2 linked regions of the Aminivibrio sp. genome follow. The protein of the gene in region 1 interacts with the protein of each later gene in a pairwise test. Links are inferred from orthologs where the notes say so. Each region holds a gene or a part of one and is shown in the gene's direction. Other genes may lie near its edges. The genes, in order: gyrA and gyrB.

Region 1 (10,619 bases):
CTGGACCGCGTCGTCAGCCTTGGGGATATCTCTCAGCCTTCCGGCGTTGCATTTGGAACATGTCATGAGGTTCACGCTCCCTGGGTAAAATGAATTTCTTCCCTTCTCCCTGAAGGGGAAGGAAACACACAAGATGGTACCATGGGGGGGTGTCCCTGTCCAGAAAGGCGGAGGTGCCCTAAATCCGCACCCCGGCGGGGAGCGTCGCCGGGACTCGCTTGGGCGGGGGGTGCAGATTGTCGCCTTTGACAACTGCCCAAGCGAGTCCCGCGGCTCCCTGCGTTCGCCGGCTGCCTGCCTGTGAAACCGACATCCGTGTCGGTTTTTCTCACCTCAGGCGCCCTCCCCCAGGGGCCTCTCCGCAAAGAGCGCGGAGCGAGATCTCTTCGCCCCTGGGGAGTGTCACCGGGGAACGCTTGGGCGGGGGGTGCAGATTGTCGTCCTTGACAACTGCACCTGAAACCGACATCCGTGTCGGTTTCTCGGCCCGGGCGCTGTGCCCGGCGACATTCCCTCTGCCTGAAAAATTAGCGGATTTAGGTTAGGGGGAAATACTTGCAAATATCATCCCATTGTCTATAATGCTTTATCACAATGGGACGTTGGTTTCATATATTCTGCATCAGGAATGGGAGGAAAGCAGTATGAAGAAAATCGCAGCGGTTTTATCGGTCGTTTTTCTTTTCCTGGTTCTAGCGGCATCGTCCGCGCCGGCCGCCGACATCAAGCTGGCCCACGTGGTGAACGAAAACGACGCTTTCCACGTATGCGCCCTCAAATTCAAGGAACTCGTGGAGGCCGGGAGCAAGGGTGAACTGACGGTCACCATTTACCCCAACGCGAAGCTCGGCGACGAGAGGAACCTTCTCGAGAGCATGCGCATGGGCGTGGTGGACTCCGCCATTATCACCGGCGGTCCCATCATCAACTTCATGCCCAAGTTCGGCGTGTTCGACCTTCCCTTCCTTTTCTCCACCCCAGAGCAGGCGTACAAAGTTCTGGACGGGGACATCGGCAGGGGAATGCTTGCCGATATGGAAGCTCTCGGGTGGAAGGGCCTTGCCTACGGAGAGAGGGGGTTCCGAAACCTCACCAACAGCAAGAAACCGGTCAACGTTCCTGAAGATATGAAGGGCCTGAAGATCAGGCTTATGCAGAACCCCGTGTACGTGGACTCCTTCAAGGCCCTCGGAGCGAACGCCGTTCCCATGGCCTGGACCGAGGCCCTCACCGCCCTCCAGCAGGGGACCATCGACGGACAGGAAAACCCCCTGAACGTCATCGTGTCCTTCAACCTCTTCGAGTCCCAAAAGTACCTTGCCCTGACGCGGCATGCATACGCCCCCAGCGTGATCATGATGAGCATGCGCACCTGGAACAAACTTTCCCCGGAGCACCAGAAGCTCGTCCAGGAGTCAGCCCAGACCGCCGCTGAACATAACAGGGCCTACGACAACGAAAAGGAAGCCGAATGGCTTCAGTTCCTCAAGGACAAGGGAATGGAAGTTACCGAGCCCGATCTCTCCCTGTTCAGGGAGGCTGTCAAGCCCGTATACGAAAAATACGGAGAGCAGTTCGGCAAAGAACTTGTCGAGGCCGTCCTAGCCGTGAAATAGGCGCCGGCAGGAATGGAACGGAATAGCAGCGATGCAGGAGGCGAGACGAAGCGCTCGCCTCTTCTCCGATTAAGCGACGCAGTGAATACGGTCAGCGAGGTCGTCCTCTTCGGAATGATTCTCGCCATGGTTGGCGTAACAACCCTCCAGATAGTCTGCCGTATCTTTTTCGACGCCCTCATCTGGTCCGAAGAGCTCACTACTTATCTTCTCGTTGCCTCGTCCCTTCTCGGCGCGGCCGTGGGTTTCAAAAAAGGGTCCCACATCGCCGTCACTTTTCTGGTCAACAAACTCCCGGAAGGGCCAAGGAAAGCCGTTTCAATGTTCGTCCAGTGCGTGAGCGTGTTTTTCTTTGCCGTGGTGGCCTTCTACGGAGCCGAGCTCATGAAGAGCGAGGCCATGCAGACTACACCGGCCATGGGAATTTCCATGACATGGATTTATCTCATGTACCCCGTGATAGGGGGCATCATTCTGCTACATCTCGTCGCCGGCTTCGGCGGCATCCTGGGGAGGCGCTGACCATGGGACTCGTTCTTGCAGGCAGCTTCATCCTCTTCATGGTACTGGGCGTTCCGGTGGGGCTCGCCATCGGGGCCGCAGGGCTTCTCGTCGTCCTCCTGAGCGGATTCCCCCTGGCCATGATCCCCCAGACCATGTTCTCCGGAAATGAATCCTTCGCCCTGGTGGCCGTCCCCTTTTTCGTGCTTGCCGGGGATATTCTGGCCAGGGGGGGCATTTCCGAACGGATCGTCGCTTTCGCCGAAGCCACGCTCGGCCGGTTCCGGGGAGGGCTCTCCATTGTCTCCACGGTGGCATCCATGTTTATCGCCGCCATCTCCGGATCCGGGGCAGCCACTACCGCAGCCGTGGGATCCGCCCTTCTTCCCCAGCTCAAGAAAAAGGGGTATGACGTGGACTTTTCTGCGGCGCTGATTGCCGCGTCCGGAACCATCGGCGTGGTCATTCCCCCGAGTGTTCCCATGGTGCTTTATGCCGTCATCGCGGGAATATCGGTGGCCAAGCTCTTCATGGCGGGCTTCGTTCCCGGATTTCTGATGGGGCTCGGCCTTATCGCGTACTCCATGTACATCGCCAGAAAACGGGGCTACCCGGCGGCTGAAGTAACCACGGGCAGACAGAAATGGAAACTTTTCGCCGAAGCTTCCTGGGGACTCATGACTCCCGTGATCATTCTCGGGGGCATCTTCTCGGGCTTTTTCACGCCCTCGGAAGCGGCAGCGGTCGCCGTGGACTATTCACTGTTCGTGGCTTTCTTCGTCTACAAGTCCATGGACTTCAAAAAATTCTACAGGCTTGTCGTGGGCGCAGGCGTTACGTCGGCTCTCATCATGTTCATCATCGCCACGTCAAAACTCTTCGGCTGGGGGCTGGCCTTCTACGAGATACCCGAGGCCGTGGCACGATTTCTCCTCGGCTTTGCCGGAGGGAATACAGTTCTCATCTACCTCATGATCACGGTGATCATTCTCCTGGCGGGTATGTTCATGGAGACCGCCTCGGCGCTCATCATCCTGACCCCCATTTTTCTTCCCACGGTCATCCATGTGGGCGGCAACCTCGTCCATTTCGGCGTCCTCATCTCCATCGGACTTGCCATCGGCATGGCCACTCCGCCCGTGGCCATCGACATTTACGTAGCCAGTGCCATCACCGGCCTGCCCATCGAGCAGATCAGCAAACCCATTGTTCCCATGGTGGCGGTGCTTATAGGCGTCCTGATCCTGGTGACCTATGTTCCGTCCATCATCCTGTCCCTGCCGCTGCTCGTCTGGGGACCGGCCGGAATCTGAGAAAGGCCATTACATAAACAGCAGGAGGTAATGCATCATGCGGAGCGACAAGGCAAAAACGGGTCCGGAAAGGGCCCCTCACCGGTCTCTGCTCAAGGCTTCAGGATATACCGACTGGGAAATCAGCCGTCCCTGGATCGGTGTGGTCAATCCTTACAACGCCATCATCCCCGGCCACGTTCACCTGAACAGGATCACCGAGGGCGTGAAGGCTGCTGTCTACGCCTTCGGGGGCTTCCCTCTCGAGTTTCCCGTTATCGGTGTCTGTGACGGCATCGCCATGAACCATGAGGGGATGAAGTTTTCCCTTCCGAGCAGGGAGCTCATCATGGATTCCATCGAGGTCATGGTCAGGGCTCACGCCCTTGATGCCCTCGTCCTGGTCACAAACTGCGACAAGATCATTCCGGGAATGGCCATGGCAGCCCTTTCCCTTAACATCCCCGCCGTCATGATCAGCGGCGGTCCCATGCTCGCCGGAGTCAGCGGCGGACGTGATGTAGACCTCAGCAACATCTTCGAGGCGGTGGGCAAAAGAGTCGCCGGCCTGATGACCGACGACGAGCTCCGGGCAATCGAAGACACCACCTGTCCGACCTGCGGTTCCTGTGCGGGGATGTTCACCGCCAACACCATGAACTGCATGATCGAAGCCCTCGGGTTTGCTCTTCCCGGCAACGGGACCATCCCGGCGGTTTACTCTGCCAGGGATCGCCTCGCCAAGGAAGCGGGACGGCACATCATGATGCTGGTGGAGAAGAACATCCGGCCGAGAGACATTCTCACCGAAAAGGCTTTCAAAAACGCTGTTGCCGTGGACATGGCCCTCGGCGGTTCCACCAACACGGCCCTTCACCTTCCTGCCCTCGCCCATGCGGCGGGAATCTCCCTCACCCTCGACTATTTCGAGGAGGCGAGCAGGAAAACTCCTCATATCTGCAGCATGAGCCCGGGAGGGAACCACCACATACAGGACCTTTACGCGGCCGGTGGAGTTCAGGCGGTTATGGCCCGTCTCCTCGAGGGCGGACTCATCGACGGTTCCCCTCTCACAGTGACGGGGCGTTCCGTGTCGGAAAACCTGGCAGGCGTCAAGGTCGCTGACGAAAACATCATCCGTCCCCTCGAGAATCCCTACCATGCTCAGGGAGGGCTGGCCATCCTGAAGGGCAACCTCGCACCCGAAGGCAGCGTGGTGAAGCAGTCCGCAGTGGATCCCTCCATGCTGAAGCACTCCGGACCTGCCAGGGTATTCGACGGCGAGGAGGCTGCAAGCGAGGCCATTCTTGCACGGAAGATCAACGACGGCGACGTGGTGGTCATCCGGTACGAGGGACCCAAGGGCGGCCCCGGGATGCGGGAAATGCTCGGCCCCACCGCATCCCTGGCGGGAATGGGAATGGACAAGACAGTGGCGCTCATCACCGACGGGCGCTTTTCAGGGGCGTCGAGGGGCGCATCAATAGGCCATGTATCCCCGGAAGCGGCCGCCGGCGGAAACATCGCCCTCGTGCAGGAAGGCGATACCATCGAAATCGATATCCCCGCACGGACACTGCATCTCGCGGTGTCCGACGAAGAGCTTGAGAAGAGACGGGCCGCCTGGAAACCAGCGGAAACCGTTACCGACAGCCTGTTCCTCGAAAGGTACCGGAGCGTTGTCACCTCGGGTTCCAGGGGAGCTGTTTTCGGCTAGAAGTTTTTTCATCCGCGAAGGGGCCTGATCCCGGGCCCTTTTTTTCACTGGGAGGGAATGTTGTGGGAGAAAGGGAGAAAACGGAGGCCCGGATACTCGACGCGGTGGGGACCATTCTTTCCGGTAAAGGATACGGTCATCTTGGTGTGAACGAAGTCGCCCGACAGGCCGGAATGGACAAGGTGCTCATCTACCGTTACTTCGGGGGCATGCCCCAGCTTATGAGGGCTTTTTTTTCCCGGAGAAAATACTGGCCTTCCACGTCGGAAATTCTCGAGAGCGGCGGCGAAGGCGGGGCGGATCCCGCGACAAGGGCCTATGCCATCCTGAGAGGCTATCTGAGGGAACTGAAGAAATCTGATGCGGCACGGCAGATACTTCGGGGAGAGATCGCAGGCAGGGAGGACGTCTCCGCCTGGACGGCGGACGACCGCTACCGCCAGGGGATGGAACTTCTCGGCCTCCTGCGGGACCACAACGGCGACGCGGAAGGAGTGACCGAAATGGCCGCCCTTCTCACCGCCGGATTCACTTTTCTTCTCCTGAGACGGGACGTTTCCCGGCGCTACCTCGGTCTTGACCTGTCAAAGGAAGAGACCTGGGAACGGCTGGAAAAAACAATCCACCTTCTGGTGAAACTGTTTTACGAAAAGAAAGAAACCCCGCCCGGAGAAGGGCGGGGCTGACAAGACAGGTGGGACCGGCTATTTCGATTCCAGGGCCTCCACGAGGGCTTTCCCGAAAGCGGGGAGGTCCGAAGGAGTTCTGCTGGTCACCAGCTTTCCGGAGACCACCACCGGTTCGTCGACCCACTCCGCTCCCGCGAGGACCATATCGTCCCGTATGCTCTTGTAGGAGGTGGCTTTTATGCCCTTGAGAATGCCCGCCGAGACGAGGACGCTCCCGCCGTGGCAGATGGCGGCCACTACGCCCCCTGAAGCGCTGACCTCCCGGACGAAATCCACTATGGACTTATGGGTGCGGAGGCGGTCCGGAGCCCATCCGCCGGGAACCACCACCCCGGCTACGTCCGAGGGGGAAAGATCCGCTGGGGAAGCAGTCGCCTCGATTGACGTTCCCAGTTTGCCGGTATACGCTTTTCCGGCGACGGGTCCCACGACGACCGGTTCAAAGCCGGCCTCGACGATGCGGTAGAAGGGATACCAGAACTCGAGGTCATGAACGTTTTCTTCGACGAGAACAGCGACTTTTTTCGACACTGAAATCTCTCCTTTCGATGTTTTTGAGCCCTCTTTCACTGAAGGGACTACGGTAGAGTCTAGCATGGAAACACAAAAAGTAAATCCGGAGGGGTATATTATGACAATAAGGGACAACCAGGTTATCAAAACGATTCTGGGACGGCGGAGCATCAGAAAATTCACTGCGGATCCTGTTCCACCGGAGATCAGGGACCTTCTCCTCGAATGCGGCTTTGCCGCTCCGTCGGCCCATAACCGCAGACCCTGCGTCTTCATGGCAATAGAAGACAAGAAGGTCCTGGACGATCTTGCCGAGGCCCATGACACGGGGAAAATGCTCAGGCAGGCACCCCTGGCCATAGCCGTATGCGCAGAGACGGCCCTTTATCCCGAGGGAGACCGCGCCTGGGTGGAGGACTGCGCCGCCGCACTGGAGAACATCCTTCTCGCCGCCAGGGGGCTGGGACTGGAGGGGGTCTGGCTCAAGGTCATGGACAGGCACCCCAGGAACGAAAAAATCCGCTCGATCCTCGCCGTGCCCGACTCTGTGGAAATTGTCGGCATAGCCGCCATCGGCTTCGGGGCGGAACAGAAACCGCCCTACGAAGGATTTGACCGTGCAAAGGTCCACTTCAACCGCTGGTAAAGATCCTGCCTCGACCTGAATCCGCACCCCGGCGGGGAGCGTCGCCGGGGACCCCTTGGGCGGAAAGTGCGGATTGTCGTCCGTGACAACTGCCCAGGCGCGCCCCGCGGTTCCCGGCGTTCGCCGGTTGCCTGCCTGTGAAACCGACATTCATGCCTGTTTCTCTCCCTCAGGGGATCTCTCCGCAAAGAGCGCGGAGCGAGATCTCTTCGCCCCCGGGGAAGGCTAATCCTTATGCCCGGCGACACTCCCTCTGCCTGAAAAATGCGCGGATTCAGGTCGACGAAAATACCGGATCTGCCGGTGTGAACATGGTAAAATGACAGGGTTGTGCCGAGAGCCTGCTTTTTCTGACGGCGGATCGGCTTTGGAGGTTGGAGAAGACAGATGGAAGAAAAAAAAGGTGAACTGCTTTTCGGCAAAGTGATCCCTCTTCCCCTTGTAGAGGAGATCAAGCACAGCTACCTCGATTACGCCATGAGCGTCATCGTGGGGAGGGCCCTGCCTGACGTCCGTGACGGCCTCAAGCCGGTGCAGCGGCGCATTCTGTACGCCATGATGGAACTGGGCCTCCGGTCCGGCTCCTCCTACAAGAAATCGGCCAGGGTCGTGGGCGAAACCATGGGTAAATATCACCCCCACGGCGACTCCGCCATTTACGAGACCATGGTCCGCATGGCCCAGGATTTCAGCATGAGATACCCGCTGGTGAACGGCCAGGGAAACTTCGGCTCCATCGACGGGGACCCAGCGGCGGCCATGAGGTATACCGAGGTGAAGCTCTACGAAATGGGAGAGCTCATGCTCGCCGACATCGACGAGGATACCGTGGAGTGGGGCCCCAATTTCGACGAGTCCCTCAAGGAACCCCTCTACCTTCCCTCCCTCGTCCCCAATCTGCTCGTGAACGGAAGCTCGGGCATTGCTGTGGGAATGGCGACGAACATCCCCCCCCACAATCTTTCGGAAGTGATCGATGCCCTGGAGTATATGATCGATTCCGAGGGAAACTGGGAATTCGGCGAAATCTACGCCCGGCTTCCCGGACCGGACTTCCCGACGGGGGGCATTATTCTCGGCAGGGACGGAATCATCGACGCCTACAGGACGGGACGGGGAAAGATCATCCTTCGGGGAAAGACCGTCGTTGAGGACGGAAAGCGGGGCAAAACCTCCGTGGTCATCACCGAAATCCCCTTCATGGTGAACAAGACATCCCTCATCGAAACAATCGCATCCTGCGTCCAGGAAAAGCACATCGACGGCGTGGCGGATATCCGGGACGAGTCCGACCGTGACGGGCTTCGGATCGTTCTCGATCTCCAGCGGGACGGCGACGCGGAACTCGTTCTCCGTCAGCTTTACCGGAGAACCCAGCTTCAGACCACCTTCGGCGTGATCAACCTCGCCCTTGTGAACAACCACCCCGTGGAGCTCCCCATTACGGATATGCTCTCCCACTTCCTCGAACACAGAAGAGACGTGGTCCGGAGGAGAACCCAGTTCAGGCTCGACAAGGCCCTCGCCCGGGCCCACATCGTGGAAGGGCTCGTGAAAGCCCTGGACATGATCGACAGGGTCATCGCCGTTATCAGGGGCGCCCAGACGGTACAGGAGGCAAGGGACGGCCTCGTCTCCCAGCTCGGCTTCACAGAGACCCAGGCCCAGGCCATCCTGGACATGCGGCTTCAGCGGCTCACCGGACTCGAGCGGGAAAAGCTCGAGGCGGAGCTTGCAGCCCTCTTCGCCGACATCGAGCGGTACCGGACCATCCTCGGCAACCGTTCCGCCCTTGACGGGGTCATCAGGGAAGAACTCTCGGAGCTGAGGCGGAAATTCGGCGGCCCCCGGAGGACGGAGATCATGGACAACTACGAGGAAGTCTCCATGGAGGATCTTATCCCCGAGAACGACATCGTGGTCATCCTCTCCAAGGACGGGTATCTCCGCCGGAAAGCCCTCGAAGAGTACACCACCCAGGCCAGAGGAGGCAAGGGCAAAAAGGGGAGCGGGCTGCAGGACGAGGACGAGATAGCCCTTGTGGCGGTCACCAACACCCATAAGGATATATACCTCTTCACCTCCTCGGGCAGGGCCCTCGCCATTCGGGGCCACATGATTCCTGAATCACGGACGGGGAAGGGGAAGCTCATCGGCAAGCTCGTTCCCCTCGACGAGGGAGAGACTGTAGTCTCCATGTACGGCAAAAGCCTCGAGGGAAAAAGCTTTATTTTCTTTGCCACGAAAAAGGGCATTTCCAAACGGCTTCCCCTTTCCGAAATCGCACGGCTCAACCGTGCCGGGAAAAGGGTCCTGACCCTGGACGACGGGGACGAGATCGCCCAGGTGCGGCTGACTTCGGGAAAGGACGAACTCCTCTTCATGACGGCGAACGGGCAGGGGCTCCGGGTCTCCGAAGAAGAATTCCGCCCCATGGGCCGGACCGCCCGGGGCGTGAAAGCGATCCGGCTGGACGAAGGGGACACCGTCATAAGCTGCGAAGTGGTCACATCCGACCGCCTTGCCCTCGTGATCAGTGAACGGGGAGTCTCCAAGAGGACAAGTTTTGAGGAATTCACTGTTCACCACAGGGGCGGACGGGGCGTCAAGGCCATGAACCTGGGCAGAAAAACCGGCCCGCTCGTCGGAAGCTGGGCGGTAGCCGAAGAAGACGAAATCATGGTCATCACCTCCAGGGGCCGGATGATCCGGGTCGCCGTGGCGGAGATCCCGAAGCTGAGCAGAACTGCCATGGGAACGATCACCGTTCGGCTCGACGAAGGGGATTCCGTGGCGGACGTGAGCGTGGTCTGCGGAGACGAATGCGTGGAGGAAAACAGGCCGTGAAAATTGCCCGGGACGGATATCCCCTGATAGCCTTTGTGGCCTTCATGCTGCTCGGGAGCCTGTATTTCGCTCCCATGGTGGGGCTGTTCCTGGCGCCCCTGCTCGGCCTGGTGGTCTGGTTTTTCCGGGATCCGGAAAGGGTTCCCGACGGGCCGGGATTTCTTTCCCCCGCCGACGGCAAAGTGGTGGAAGTGGAGGAAACGGAACACCCCTTTACGGGCAGGGCGGTGAAAGTGGGCATTTTTATGAATCCCCTCAGCGTTCACGTCAACCGCGTGCCCTGCGACGGAACGGTGGAATGGATGGAGTACATTCCCGGGAGGAAATGGATGGCCTTTGAACCCAAGGCCTCGGAGCTCAACGAAAGGATGTGCGTGGGCCTTGCCACCGGTCACGGGCCGGTGATGCTCGTCCAGGTAGCGGGATTCCTTGCCCGCCGCATCGTCTGCAGGCTCCGGAAGGGCGACGGGCTCGCCCGGGGCGATCGGTTCGGCATGATCAAGATGGGGTCGAGAGTCGATGTTTACCTCCCTGCCGGAGTACAGATTAAGACATCTGTGGGAAAGAAGGTTTTCGCAGGCAGAACCGTTATTGGAGGAATGCCCGGTAAAAAATCGTAGAAACCGGGGAAGCCTCCTTTCCCGGAAGATCGCACCGGACATGATGACCAGCGGCAACCTGCTGTGGGGTGCTCTGTGCCTCGCCAGATTCGACGCGGTTCCCATGTCAGGACCCTTCCAGGGACTTTCCATCCCAGCGGGGGGAATGCTTCTCGCATCCTTCATTCTCGCTCCGATA
Region 2 (10,506 bases), on another replicon or contig:
CCGGGAATGGACGGACAGCGGAGAGGAATGCGAATCCGCCACGGGGAAGCTGGCTTCCTTCCTCGAAAAGACGGAAGTGGAGGAAGAGTGGCAGCGCCTCTTCTACGTGGCCTGCACCCGGGCCATGGACTGCCTGGTCCTGTGCTCGCCCTGCGGGCTGGACAAAGACGGCTCCCCCTCCCCCCAAGAAGGATCGTGGCTCTCCATGCTCGGAGAAGAGTTCCTCCCCGGTCCATGCGCCGCTGAAGACGACCCCCGGAAAATCCGGAGAAAGACAGAGGACACATCCGGCGAGATTCCATCCGTTCGGTGGATCCCGTCGCCGTCCGCTGCTGACCTGCGGTACGAACGGCTCAGCGCCACGTCCTACGCCCTCTTCTCGTGGTGCCCCGCGGCGTGGCGCATGAAATTCCGCCAGGGTCTCGAACTCGCCTGGGAGCTGCCTTCATCGGAGGAGTTCGGCGGGGCCGACCTCGGCTCCCTCGCCCACTGGGTCCTCGCCCGGTGGAACTTCACGGTCCCCGGCCTGGACCGGTTTCTCGGCCCGACCATCCCTTCCCGTCTTCCCCCCCGCCTTCGCGCCGCCTGGAACGACGAGGGCGGGCGGGCGGCCCTCCGGGAATGGCTCACCATCACGGCCGAAGGAGCGGCGGGCAGGAAACTTGCCGCCCTCGCAGCCGACGGCGGCCTGCAGCGAGAAATCCCTTTCCGGGTGCCCCTCAGGGACGGCCCGCTGCTCACCGGCGCCATGGACGTCCTCTGGAGGGAAGGAGACCGGCTATTCATCCGGGACTACAAAATCACGGCGGGTGACGAAAGCCTGAATGCCCGGGAAGAGCCGTCGTGGAAGTTCCTCTACGATTCCCAGCTTCTTTTCTACGCCTGCGCCGCCCGGGCCGTCTTCGGGGAGGCGGAAACGGACATCCGCCTGATCCGGCTGCGGACGGGGGAAGAAGGCGAACCCGTGGTGCCGGAAGGCTCATGGCAGACGGTGGAAGAGGACATCCGCTCCACGGCCCTCACGGCCGCCCAGGGCCCCTTCCCTCCCAGGACCGACCGGTGCCGGAGGTGCTTCTACCGCCTGGACTGCCCTTTCAGGGGATAGAACGTCTCTTTCAGGGCATTCAGAGAGCGATGTTGCCCCATGTTCGACGAACCGGGCCGCAAGCCTGCGGACATTGTCCGTATAAAGGTGGGCACTGGTTGAACCCTATTATTTCCGACGAGGGAGTTCTTCTCTATGAAGCCCGGCCATCCCGAGTCGGCCGGCAATCTGCCCTGAAAAAAACAGGGAGACGCTCGCATCCCCGGAGCACGCCTTGAAAATGGCTGAGTGAAACGAGTTCGAGACCATGGGAATCGGCGTGCTCCTTTCCGATGTTGACCAGGGTGTGGAACGGATTCTTGTGCTGCTGATCGAGAAAGTACACTCAATGAAATCGCCAAGAGACGAATCCCGGCATGACAACCTTCTTTCAGCCCCCGGCCGTTTCCTATCTCTTTCGTCCGAGCGGAAGCAGGGCCAGGGGCGCTTCCCCCCCGGAGCCCGCCGCCATCCCGTACAGGATGGCGGCGTAGCTCGTTCCCGACTCCACCCTGCGGCCAAGGATGGACGACGAATCGGTGTGCTCGAGGACGGTTCCTTTTTCGATCCCGCACTCGCGGAAGAGCATCAGCACGAGGGCCGCGGCAGGCCGGGCATCCACGTCGATGGTCTTCGTTCCGGCAGGCCGGACATTGGCCAGGACCTCCAGAGTCTTTCGGTCCTCGGCGGCCATGAGCTCCGGTGTTTTGTAATGGGACAGGTCCATGCTCAGGATGACGGCATCGCCGTCACGGAGCAGATCCCTGACGGCGTTCTTCAGGATGATCAGTGCCAGGTCCGGAGTTCGTGCACCGATGACCAGGGGAACCACCGATGCGTTGGGAAAGTGCCGGGCAATGAAGGGGATGTGGATCGTTATGCCGTGCTCCCGCCGGAACAGGACCCTGTCAGCCCCCGCCACGGACAGGGACGGGAGCGTTTCGCAGGCTTCCCGGTCTGCCCTGAGAATCCGCTCCGGGGTCCGCCAGTCGTCGGGTGACAGAACCGCGAAGGTCCGGGCCCGGCGGAAGTGGTCGGGGGAAAGCAGCCATACCCGCCGGACGTCCGGCGACCCCAGGTGATCGTAAAACCGCCCTATCATGCCGAGGGCAAGATCATGGTGGGGAACGATGCCGCCGATGATGCGGGCAGGCATCTCCCTTTCCCCGCCGCCGTTTCCCGCCCCGCCTTCCGCCTTCCGCAGAATACCGCTCCCTGCCGCAATGACGCAGAGGAGCAGCACTGCCTGAAAGAGCTTATTTCCGAAGCTCTTCATACCACGCAGGATGGTGTTTTTTCAGTTCCCCTGACCGGGCCTGGTCGTAGACCAGCGCTTTCCACTCTTCGTCGGTCATGCGGCCGCCGCCCAGGGAGCGGACGAACTCGTAGTAGGAGAAAATGAACCCTCTCGTTACCCGGGGACCGCCCGATGCGTCGTTGACGAAGACATGGATTCTCTGGGGCCTTCCGGAGGCGATGTGCAGCACCCGGCCTTCGAAGTAGTCCGTCGCGATATCTGTGACCAGTGCCATTCTGAGCTGTTCTGTGTTTTCCACCATTTCTCCCGGCAGCAACAGCCGGGCGTTGAACGCCCGGGCCAGGTACTTGATATTCCCGTAGTCTTCCGCCGTCAGGAGCTTGCCGCCGGTTTCCTTTGCCGCGATGTCCCGGGCGATGGTCAGCAGTTCGGCCAGGGTGTCCAGCCTGGAGGTATAGGGTATACCCTCCTTCTCGAACTCCTCGTCCTCCGGCTCCATGCCGAATTCGCGGATGAAGGACTGCATCCGGGAGACCGCCGACAGAAGAATATCAAAGGTCCGGGGATCGGGCTCCACGTACCCCTTGGGCTGCGGAGGGGCGAAAGGTCCCGCTTCGGTGCCGCCGCCGTCGCCCATCTCGGCGCCGGACTGCTCGGCGTAGAGCACGGTGTCGTGCTTCAGCTCGGCCCAGGAGGCGGAAAACGTGGACAGCTTCTTCCAATTCCACGCGGGAGACCGATAAAAAAACTGGTCCGAGCCGGAATCCCGGAACCCCTCATGGAAGGCTTTTATCCACAGGGAATAGACGGTCTCCTCCCCCGCGAGGTGCTCGTCCATCCAGGCTTTCAGCTTCTTCAACGCCTCGGCGTAGCCCTTGACGCGGTTGTTTTTCGCCGCAAGGCCGTCGGCGGCCGGCGACCCCAAGGCGGCCATGACGTCCGCCCCTTCCGGGAGGTTGCGTGGGTTAGCGCCGGTCCCCACCCTGGGGGAGGTGAGCATGTTCATCACGTAGGCGTCCGGGGTGAACCGCTTGCCGGACATGCGGAAGACCGGAAGCCGGGAGGCGAAGTCCTTCGTGCCGTCGTCCCCGCCCGGGGTGCTCCGGATCAGAGGGCCGGGGACCGTCTTTTTGATCTCCCCGGCCAGGGCAGAGAGAATCTTGCCGTCGGTCAGCCGTTGAGCGGCTCCCGAAAGGGCGCCTACGCGCTCCTTTGCCAGTTTCCGGTAGATGCGGGTTCCCCCCGTGTTCGACGCGCCCACCAGGAAATCGATGGGAGCTTCAAAAGCGTTCCACTGTTCCTCCTGCTCTCCGAGGACCAGGGACACCAGGGCCGCCGCGGCGACGTTTCCGGGCTCCGGCGTGCCGTCGTCTGAGAAGAGAGCAAGTTCAGCGGAGCCGAGCCAGCTCATGGCCCGAAAATACCGTTCCAGTTCCGGCCTGAGGGTGTAATGCCCCCGGGGCCTGAAGGAGGTGTAGTCTATTTTCGCCCCTGTGACTGCGGAATCCGTCACGTCCTTCGCGGCCAGGATCCGGGCGACTTCTTCGGAAGCGTTCTTCGACAGTTTTATCCGTTTTCCCGGTTTTTCTTCCAGGAGGGCCAGCGGTACGGAGAACATGTCCCGGGCCGTTTTCCAGGTCTCCCCCGCTCCCGCGGAGGCGCAGGCCTCCTCAATGCCGCCGAGGACCGCCAGGGCCGTTTTCATGCTTTCCCCGAGCGCCGGGGCCAGGTAGGTGCGCTCGAATTTCTGCAGCATCCGGTCGAACACCAGGTGGAAGGCGTGGAGGAAAAGGTCCGCGGTGATGAAGTCCGCCTGGTAATCGGTAGTGTACCTGTAGTAATCCGCCAGGTCGTCCACCTGGAGGGCATATTCGTCCATGGTCCACGGATCGTCGATGTAAAAGCCCTTCCTGAGAAGGGAGGCGGCCATGTCCTTCGTCACGGGAAGGAATTCCGTCATTTTTTCCGGGGTGTCCGCACCCAGGAAGCCGTCCCCGTAAAGGGAGGACATGGCGGAGTACCGCATCTTCGACGGCAGAAGACCCTTGTCCACCCTGGAATTGTCGGGCCTGTAGCCTTCCAGGGAGCCGAAATCGGCCTTTTTGCCCCAAGCGTACCGGGATCCCACGCCGCCGTCGCCGAACCTGGTGTCGGTGGAAAACTCGAACAGCAGCCAGCCTTCCTTTCCTTCCGAAAATTCACCCACCGCCGTCACCGTTTCCCCCCGGGCGAGGGAAAATCCCTCGGCGGAGAGGCTTCGGGCCGAGCCGCCTTTCCCGGGCTGCAGCCGCAATTCCGTGCCGTCTTTTTTCACCATGAAGGAACGAGGTTTGAAGCTTGTGTGTTCCGGAACTTTTTCAATGCCCTCCTTCCGGATGTAGCAGAGCGCCTTCCCGTCCTCCGGCGAAAGAAGGACGTACCATTCGCCCGCGAACTGCCTGAGCTTGCTGTCCGTTATGGCGCGCAGTTTCAGATGATTTCCGTAGACGGCGACTCCGTAGAAATTCGGGAGATCCCACAGGTCATCCGCCGCGGGCACTTTCGCTACGGGTTTTCCGAACAGGGGCACCTCATCCGCCGTGACGACGTACAGTCCGTCTCCGCCCGCAGGGCCGGAAGCGCTCTTTCCCTGCGCCGCCGGGGCAAGAATGCACAACGCAAGAATAAGGACGGCGCAGAGCGGAACAACCCCCGGCAACGAAACGCCCCACCCGGTTCTCATGGTTTTTCTTCTCTTCATCCCTATGACCCCCTTCTTCGTGCCGGCGTGGCCCTGTCCGGACCTTTCGCCGCTCTCTTCCCGGCGCCCGTTTCCAAAACCGCCGGGAAACATCAAAGGATCCTGTTTTCCTAAAAACAATACCATGAAGGCGGCATTTCCGGTCAAAAATCTTCAGGCTATTTCACCATGTCAGGCAGAACACCCTCCTACCCTGCCGCCGGAGCGGTGAGCACGAACGCCTGGACCAGAAAAAACGCGGATGCACAGAGCGGAAACCTCTTCATTTTTCACGACTCCTCTCCGATCGCCCGCCGCGGCACGACGGCGGCGGGGCTATGTCGCAAGAATGTTTCCGGGCTCACTGCCGGAGACGCGATGCAGCAGCACCCTTCCGGTTTCGCTTGGAAAATCACCCCTTCGGGCCGGACCCGAGGGGGATTTTTCCTACCCGGACGGAGAAAGGATTCAGTAGGGAGGGCGGATTTTCGTTCAGAATGTCATTCCCGCGGGGAGAAGGCGCTCAGGAAAGCAGGCTATGCCTTCGGAACGGACTTTTTTTCGCATATCCTTTTTCATGTTCTTTCGGGTCGTAGCGGGTACGTCAGAGACTCTTCCAGCTTTTGAATCCCTTGCCCAGCACTTCGGACGCTTCGACCACGGACATGAAGGCCCTGGGATCACGCTCCGCGAGAAACCTCTTCAGCTGCATGGTCTGTCGGGGTTCAAGAAGGGTGAGGAGGACGGGCCTGGGCTGCTTGGAGTATCCTCCCATGCCGTCCAGCCTGGTGACTCCCCGGTGAAGAGTGAGGTTGATGTATTCTGACACCTCGTCGGGGATGTTGGTGATGATGATGGCCTGCTTCCTGCGGTCGAAGGAGCGGGTAGTGTTGTCCAGCACAATGCCGAAAACGTAGAGCCCCACGGCGCCGTAGATGGCCGAATCGAGCCCCACCACGAAGAAGGAGAGGGCCAGGATCCCCATGTTGATGTAGATTGAGAACTGCCCCATTTCGATGCCGTACCGTTTTCTCATGGCCATGCCGGGGATGTCGAGGCCTCCCGTGGATCCCCCCACCCGAAAGACCAGGCCTGCACCGAGCCCCCGTATGGCCCCGGACACCATCGCCGCCATGAATTTGTCACCGATGACGGGCACCGGAACGAACTCGAAGGCCTTCAACAGAAGGGAAAAAAGCACCACCGCCCAGGCCGTCCACAGGACAAACCTGGGGGACAGCTCCTTCCAGGCCCAGATCATGAGCAGCGTGTTGGCGGCAAGGATAACCCACGCCGGAGAAATGCCGAACACGTAATTCGACAGCACGGCAATTCCGGACACTCCAAGGTCCGGGAAACGGTTCGGAAGCACGAAAATCACCACCGCCAGGGCTTGGAGGGACACCCCCGCAGTCACGGCGAGGAAAGTCCCCCACTCTTCCCTGACCTCCTTCGCGAACCGCTCTGCGGCTGAACGGAGACCGGCTTTCAGCGTCGTGAATTTCACTTTGCCTCTCCTCCTCTGAAATGCGAATCAAAGCACCAAATCAACAGTTTTTCCAGGCAGAAGAAGTGTCGCCGGGCATGAGGCAAATTCGCCCTCCCCGGGGAGGCGCTGGAGCAGGGGAACCGACACGGATGTCGGTTTCACAGGCAGGCAACCGGCGAACGCAGGGAGCCGCGGGACGCGCCCGGGCAGTTGTCATGGACGACAACCCACTCTACCCGCACCCCAGGCGTTCCCCGGTGACGCGCCCCGCTGGGGTGCGGATTGAGGATGCCCTAAATCCGCAGGTTTTTCAGGCAGAGGGAGTGTCGCCGGGCACAGCGCCCGGGCCGAGAAACCGACACGGATGTCGGTTTCAGGTGCAGTTGTCAAGGACGACAATCTGCACCGGCGGCCCAAGCGAGCACTGGTGACACTCCCCGCTGCCTGCGGATTTAGGGATGCCCTCTTTGCCCGAATTCCCGCTCCCGGTCTGGTATAATATATTGGTTGCAGACCTATGGAGCGGAGTGGAAAACATGTTTATTCCTCTTGAAGGACAGTACGTGGTCTCCATCCGGCGCGTTATCGCCATGATACGCCACGGCGAAGAAACGGCCGTCTATCTCGACGACGGAACAATCCTGGCGACGGGTTTCCGCCCGGAAACGCTGGGTAAAAGATACAACGCTTTCAGCAAAGAGGCAAGGGAAAACGCCGAGCCTCTTCGCAGACGAATGGGAGGAAACTGAACATGACGATGAGTCCGGCGGCCCGCCAGTATACCGCCAGCAGCATTCAGGTCCTGGAGGGGCTCCAGGCGGTCAGGAAACGTCCGGGAATGTACATCGGCGACACGGCGGCGAGAGGGCTTCACCACCTGGTCTACGAAGTGGTGGACAATTCTGTGGACGAAGCCATCGGAGGATACTGCACATCCATATACGTGACCATTCACCCCGATGAAAGCATTTCCGTGGAGGACAACGGCCGGGGCATCCCCACCGACCCCCACCCCTCCAACGGCCGCCCCGCGTCGGAAGTGGTGCTTACGACCCTCCACGCCGGAGGCAAGTTCGACAGCGGCGCCTACAAGGTCAGCGGGGGTCTCCACGGTGTGGGCGTCTCCGTGGTCAACGCCCTGTCGGAGTGGCTCGAGATCACCATATGCCGGAACGGCGAATCCCGCACCCAGAGGTTCGAGCGGGGCATCCCCGTGACGGAGCTTTCTGAAGGCGTCCCCACGGAGAAGAACGGGACCATGGTCCACTTCCTCGCCGACAAGGACATCTTCGAGGAGGTCAAGTTCTCCGCCGAACTCCTGAGCGTCCGCCTCCGGGAGCTCGCCTTCCTGAACCCGGGACTTTCCATCACCCTCGACGACAAGAGGGAGAACAAGGTCAAGGAATTCCGCTACGACGGCGGGATGAAATCCTTCATAGAATACCTGAACCGGGGCAAGACAGTGCTCTTCTCCGAGCCGGTGACCATTTCCGGCGAGAAGGACGGCGTATCGGTGGACATCGGTCTCCAGTACAACGACGGCTATCTCGAGAGGGTCTTCGGCTTCGCCAACCTCATCCACACCGTCGAGGGAGGCACCCATGTCTCCGGCCTGCGGACCGCCCTCACCAGGGGCGTGAACGAAGCTGCCCGCAGGGGCAAGCTGCTGAAGGAGAAGGAAGAGAACCTCTCGGGAGACGATCTGAAGGAAGGCCTTACCTGCGTGGTCTCCGTGAAGCTGTCCAATCCCCAGTTCGAGGGGCAGACCAAGACCAAGCTCGGAAACAGCGATGTGAAGGGAATCGTGGATTCCATCGTCTACGAAGGGCTGCTTGCCTGGTTCGAGGATAACCCACAGGTCGTGAAGGCCGTGGTGGAAAAGGCCATCAAGGCACGGCAGGCGAGAGAGGCGGCCAAGCGGGCGAGAGAACTGGTCCGCAAGTCTGTGATGACCGGCCTGAGCCTTCCGGGAAAGCTCGCGGACTGCTCGAGCAGGAACCCCGAAAACACCGAGGTCTACATTGTTGAGGGAGATTCGGCCGGAGGCAGCGCCAAGCAGGGACGGGACAGGAGCTTCCAGGCCATCCTTCCGCTGCGGGGGAAAATCCTGAACGTTGAAAAGGCCAGGCTTGACAAGGTCCTGGCCAACCAGGAGATCCGGACCATGATCCAGACCCTGGGAGCCGGCGTGGGAGACGATTTCGACACGGGCAAGCTGCGGTACCACAAGATCATCATCATGACGGACGCCGATGTGGACGGCGCCCATATCAGCACCCTGCTGCTGACCTTCTTTTACCGGTACATGCCGGCCCTCATCGAAAAAGGATACCTTTACCTGGCCCAGCCGCCCCTGTACCGGGTTCAGAAGGGCAAGACGGTCTCTTACTGCTACAACGAAAAAGAACTCAGGAACATCCTGGACAACGCCCCGGACCCATCCAAGATCAGCGTGCAGCGGTACAAGGGACTCGGCGAAATGAACCCTGAACAGCTCTGGGAGACCACCATGGATCCCCAGAACAGGGTTCTCAAGAGAGTGGAGATCGACGACCTCATGGGCGCCGACGAGTATTTCAGCATCCTCATGGGCGACAAGGTGGAGCCCCGGCGGGACTTCATCGCTGCCCACGCCCACGAGGTACGCAACCTGGACATCTAGGGACGGAATCAGCATCTCGAAGGGGCCTCCGGCAATCCCGGAGGCCCCTTTTTACTTGTCTCTAGTAGGCCATCTCCAGGATCCGGAGGATGTCCTCCCTCTCGATCTTCCGCACCGCCCCGAGGGGGGCGAGCTTCGCCGCGTTGTCGGCGATCCTGGGCAGATCCGCCTTGGCCACTCCGACTTCCCGGAGAGTCACGGGAGACCCGAGGGAGCGGAAGTACTCCCTTAGCGCGCGGATACCTCTCAGGGCCCGGTCTTCACCGTCCCTGATGCCGAAAACATGTGCGGCGAGCCGTTCGAACACGGGTTCCGCGTCCCTGTACACATATTCCATCCAGGCGGGCATGATGATGGCCAACCCCATGCCGTGGGGGACGTCAAAGATGGCGCTCAGGGAGTGCTCGATGCGGTGGGAGGCGAAATCCCCCCGGGTGGGACGGCCCACGTTGCTCATGCCGTTGTGGGCCAGGGTGCAGCACCAGGCGAGTTCCGCCCGGGCCTCGTAGTCCGCCGGATCCTTCACGAGCTGGGGAATCCGGCGCATCATGGCCCGGATGAGGGTTTCACAGTAGTCCTGGACAAAGTCGAGCCCCGGGCAGGAGACCACGTAGGCCTCGAGGACATGGGTGACGGCGTCGATTCCGCCGCTCACCGTCTGGCCCTCCGGGAGGCTCGCCTGGACCGACGGGTCGATGACGGACACTTTTGGGACGAGGACGGGGGACGCTATCGACCACTTGCTCTCGTCCTCTTCCCTGGTGACCACGGCGGTGTTGTTCATCTCCGAGGAAGTGCCCGACGCGGTCAGCACGCCGTAGACGGGCAGGGCTTCCTTCACGGCCGCCCTGCCGCAGAAGAAGTCCCAGACGTCGCCGTCGTAGAGAGCCCCCATGGCAGCCGCCTTCGCCGTGTCGAAGACGCTTCCCCCGCCCACGGCCAGCACGGCTTGGGCTTTCTCACTCTTCAGCAGGGCGACGACGTCCCGGAGCTTGGACAGCCTGGGGTTCGACCGGACGCCCCCCATTTCGGCATAATGGATGCCGTGTTTCTTCAGGGATTCCGTCACGGCCTCGTGGACGCCGTTTTTGAAGATGGAACCTCCTCCCGCCACAAGGACCACCTTGGAAATCCCGTCCGCCGCAAGGGCATCTCCGATCTGCGGAATGGTTCCCCTGCCGAAAATGATTTTTGTCGGCGCGTAAAATGTAAAATTCTGCATGTTTTTCTCCTTTCGCCGAGGAACTCCCGGCATGAACAGTATTGTACCCCCGGAAGCCGGAGGATGTATAAT

The links.
Region 2: the proteins of gyrA (region 1) and gyrB interact in binary tests that used the Escherichia coli proteins (3 or more experiments, as listed by UniProt). The link is inferred for Aminivibrio sp. from one-to-one orthologs.

Annotation. Positions count from the first base shown.
Region 1 is NZ_JAESIH010000047.1:10,135-20,753, reverse strand. The notes cover bases 7,055-10,091. They hold gyrA (DNA gyrase subunit A), read left to right. Parts: upstream 7,055-7,361; coding sequence 7,362-9,821; downstream 9,822-10,091. Other genes in these bases: JMJ95_RS06875 (phosphatidylserine decarboxylase), read left to right, coding at 9,818-10,091. Outside these bases: JMJ95_RS06920 (cupin domain-containing protein), read right to left, coding at 1-66; JMJ95_RS06915 (TRAP transporter substrate-binding protein), read left to right, coding at 645-1,616; JMJ95_RS06910 (TRAP transporter small permease), read left to right, coding at 1,629-2,138; JMJ95_RS06905 (TRAP transporter large permease), read left to right, coding at 2,141-3,430; ilvD (dihydroxy-acid dehydratase), read left to right, coding at 3,468-5,126; JMJ95_RS06895 (TetR/AcrR family transcriptional regulator), read left to right, coding at 5,189-5,812; JMJ95_RS06890 (type 1 glutamine amidotransferase domain-containing protein), read right to left, coding at 5,831-6,346; JMJ95_RS06885 (nitroreductase family protein), read left to right, coding at 6,447-6,974; more of JMJ95_RS06875, read left to right, coding at 10,092-10,441. UniProt on the Escherichia coli protein: A type II topoisomerase that negatively supercoils closed circular double-stranded (ds) DNA in an ATP-dependent manner to maintain chromosomes in an underwound state.
Region 2 is NZ_JAESIH010000055.1:91,303-101,808, forward strand. What follows is about bases 6,836-9,759. They hold gyrB (DNA topoisomerase (ATP-hydrolyzing) subunit B), read left to right. Parts: upstream 6,836-7,307; coding sequence 7,308-9,212; downstream 9,213-9,759. Other genes in these bases: JMJ95_RS09120 (hypothetical protein), read left to right, coding at 7,087-7,299; JMJ95_RS09130 (iron-containing alcohol dehydrogenase), read right to left, coding at 9,274-9,759. Also shown: JMJ95_RS09100 (exodeoxyribonuclease V subunit beta), read left to right, coding at 1-1,105; amrB (AmmeMemoRadiSam system protein B), read right to left, coding at 1,494-2,360; JMJ95_RS09110 (DUF3160 domain-containing protein), read right to left, coding at 2,341-5,082; JMJ95_RS09115 (YitT family protein), read right to left, coding at 5,666-6,568; more of JMJ95_RS09130, read right to left, coding at 9,760-10,434; JMJ95_RS09135 (hypothetical protein), read left to right, coding at 10,505-10,506. UniProt on the Escherichia coli protein: DNA gyrase negatively supercoils closed circular double-stranded DNA in an ATP-dependent manner to maintain chromosomes in an underwound state.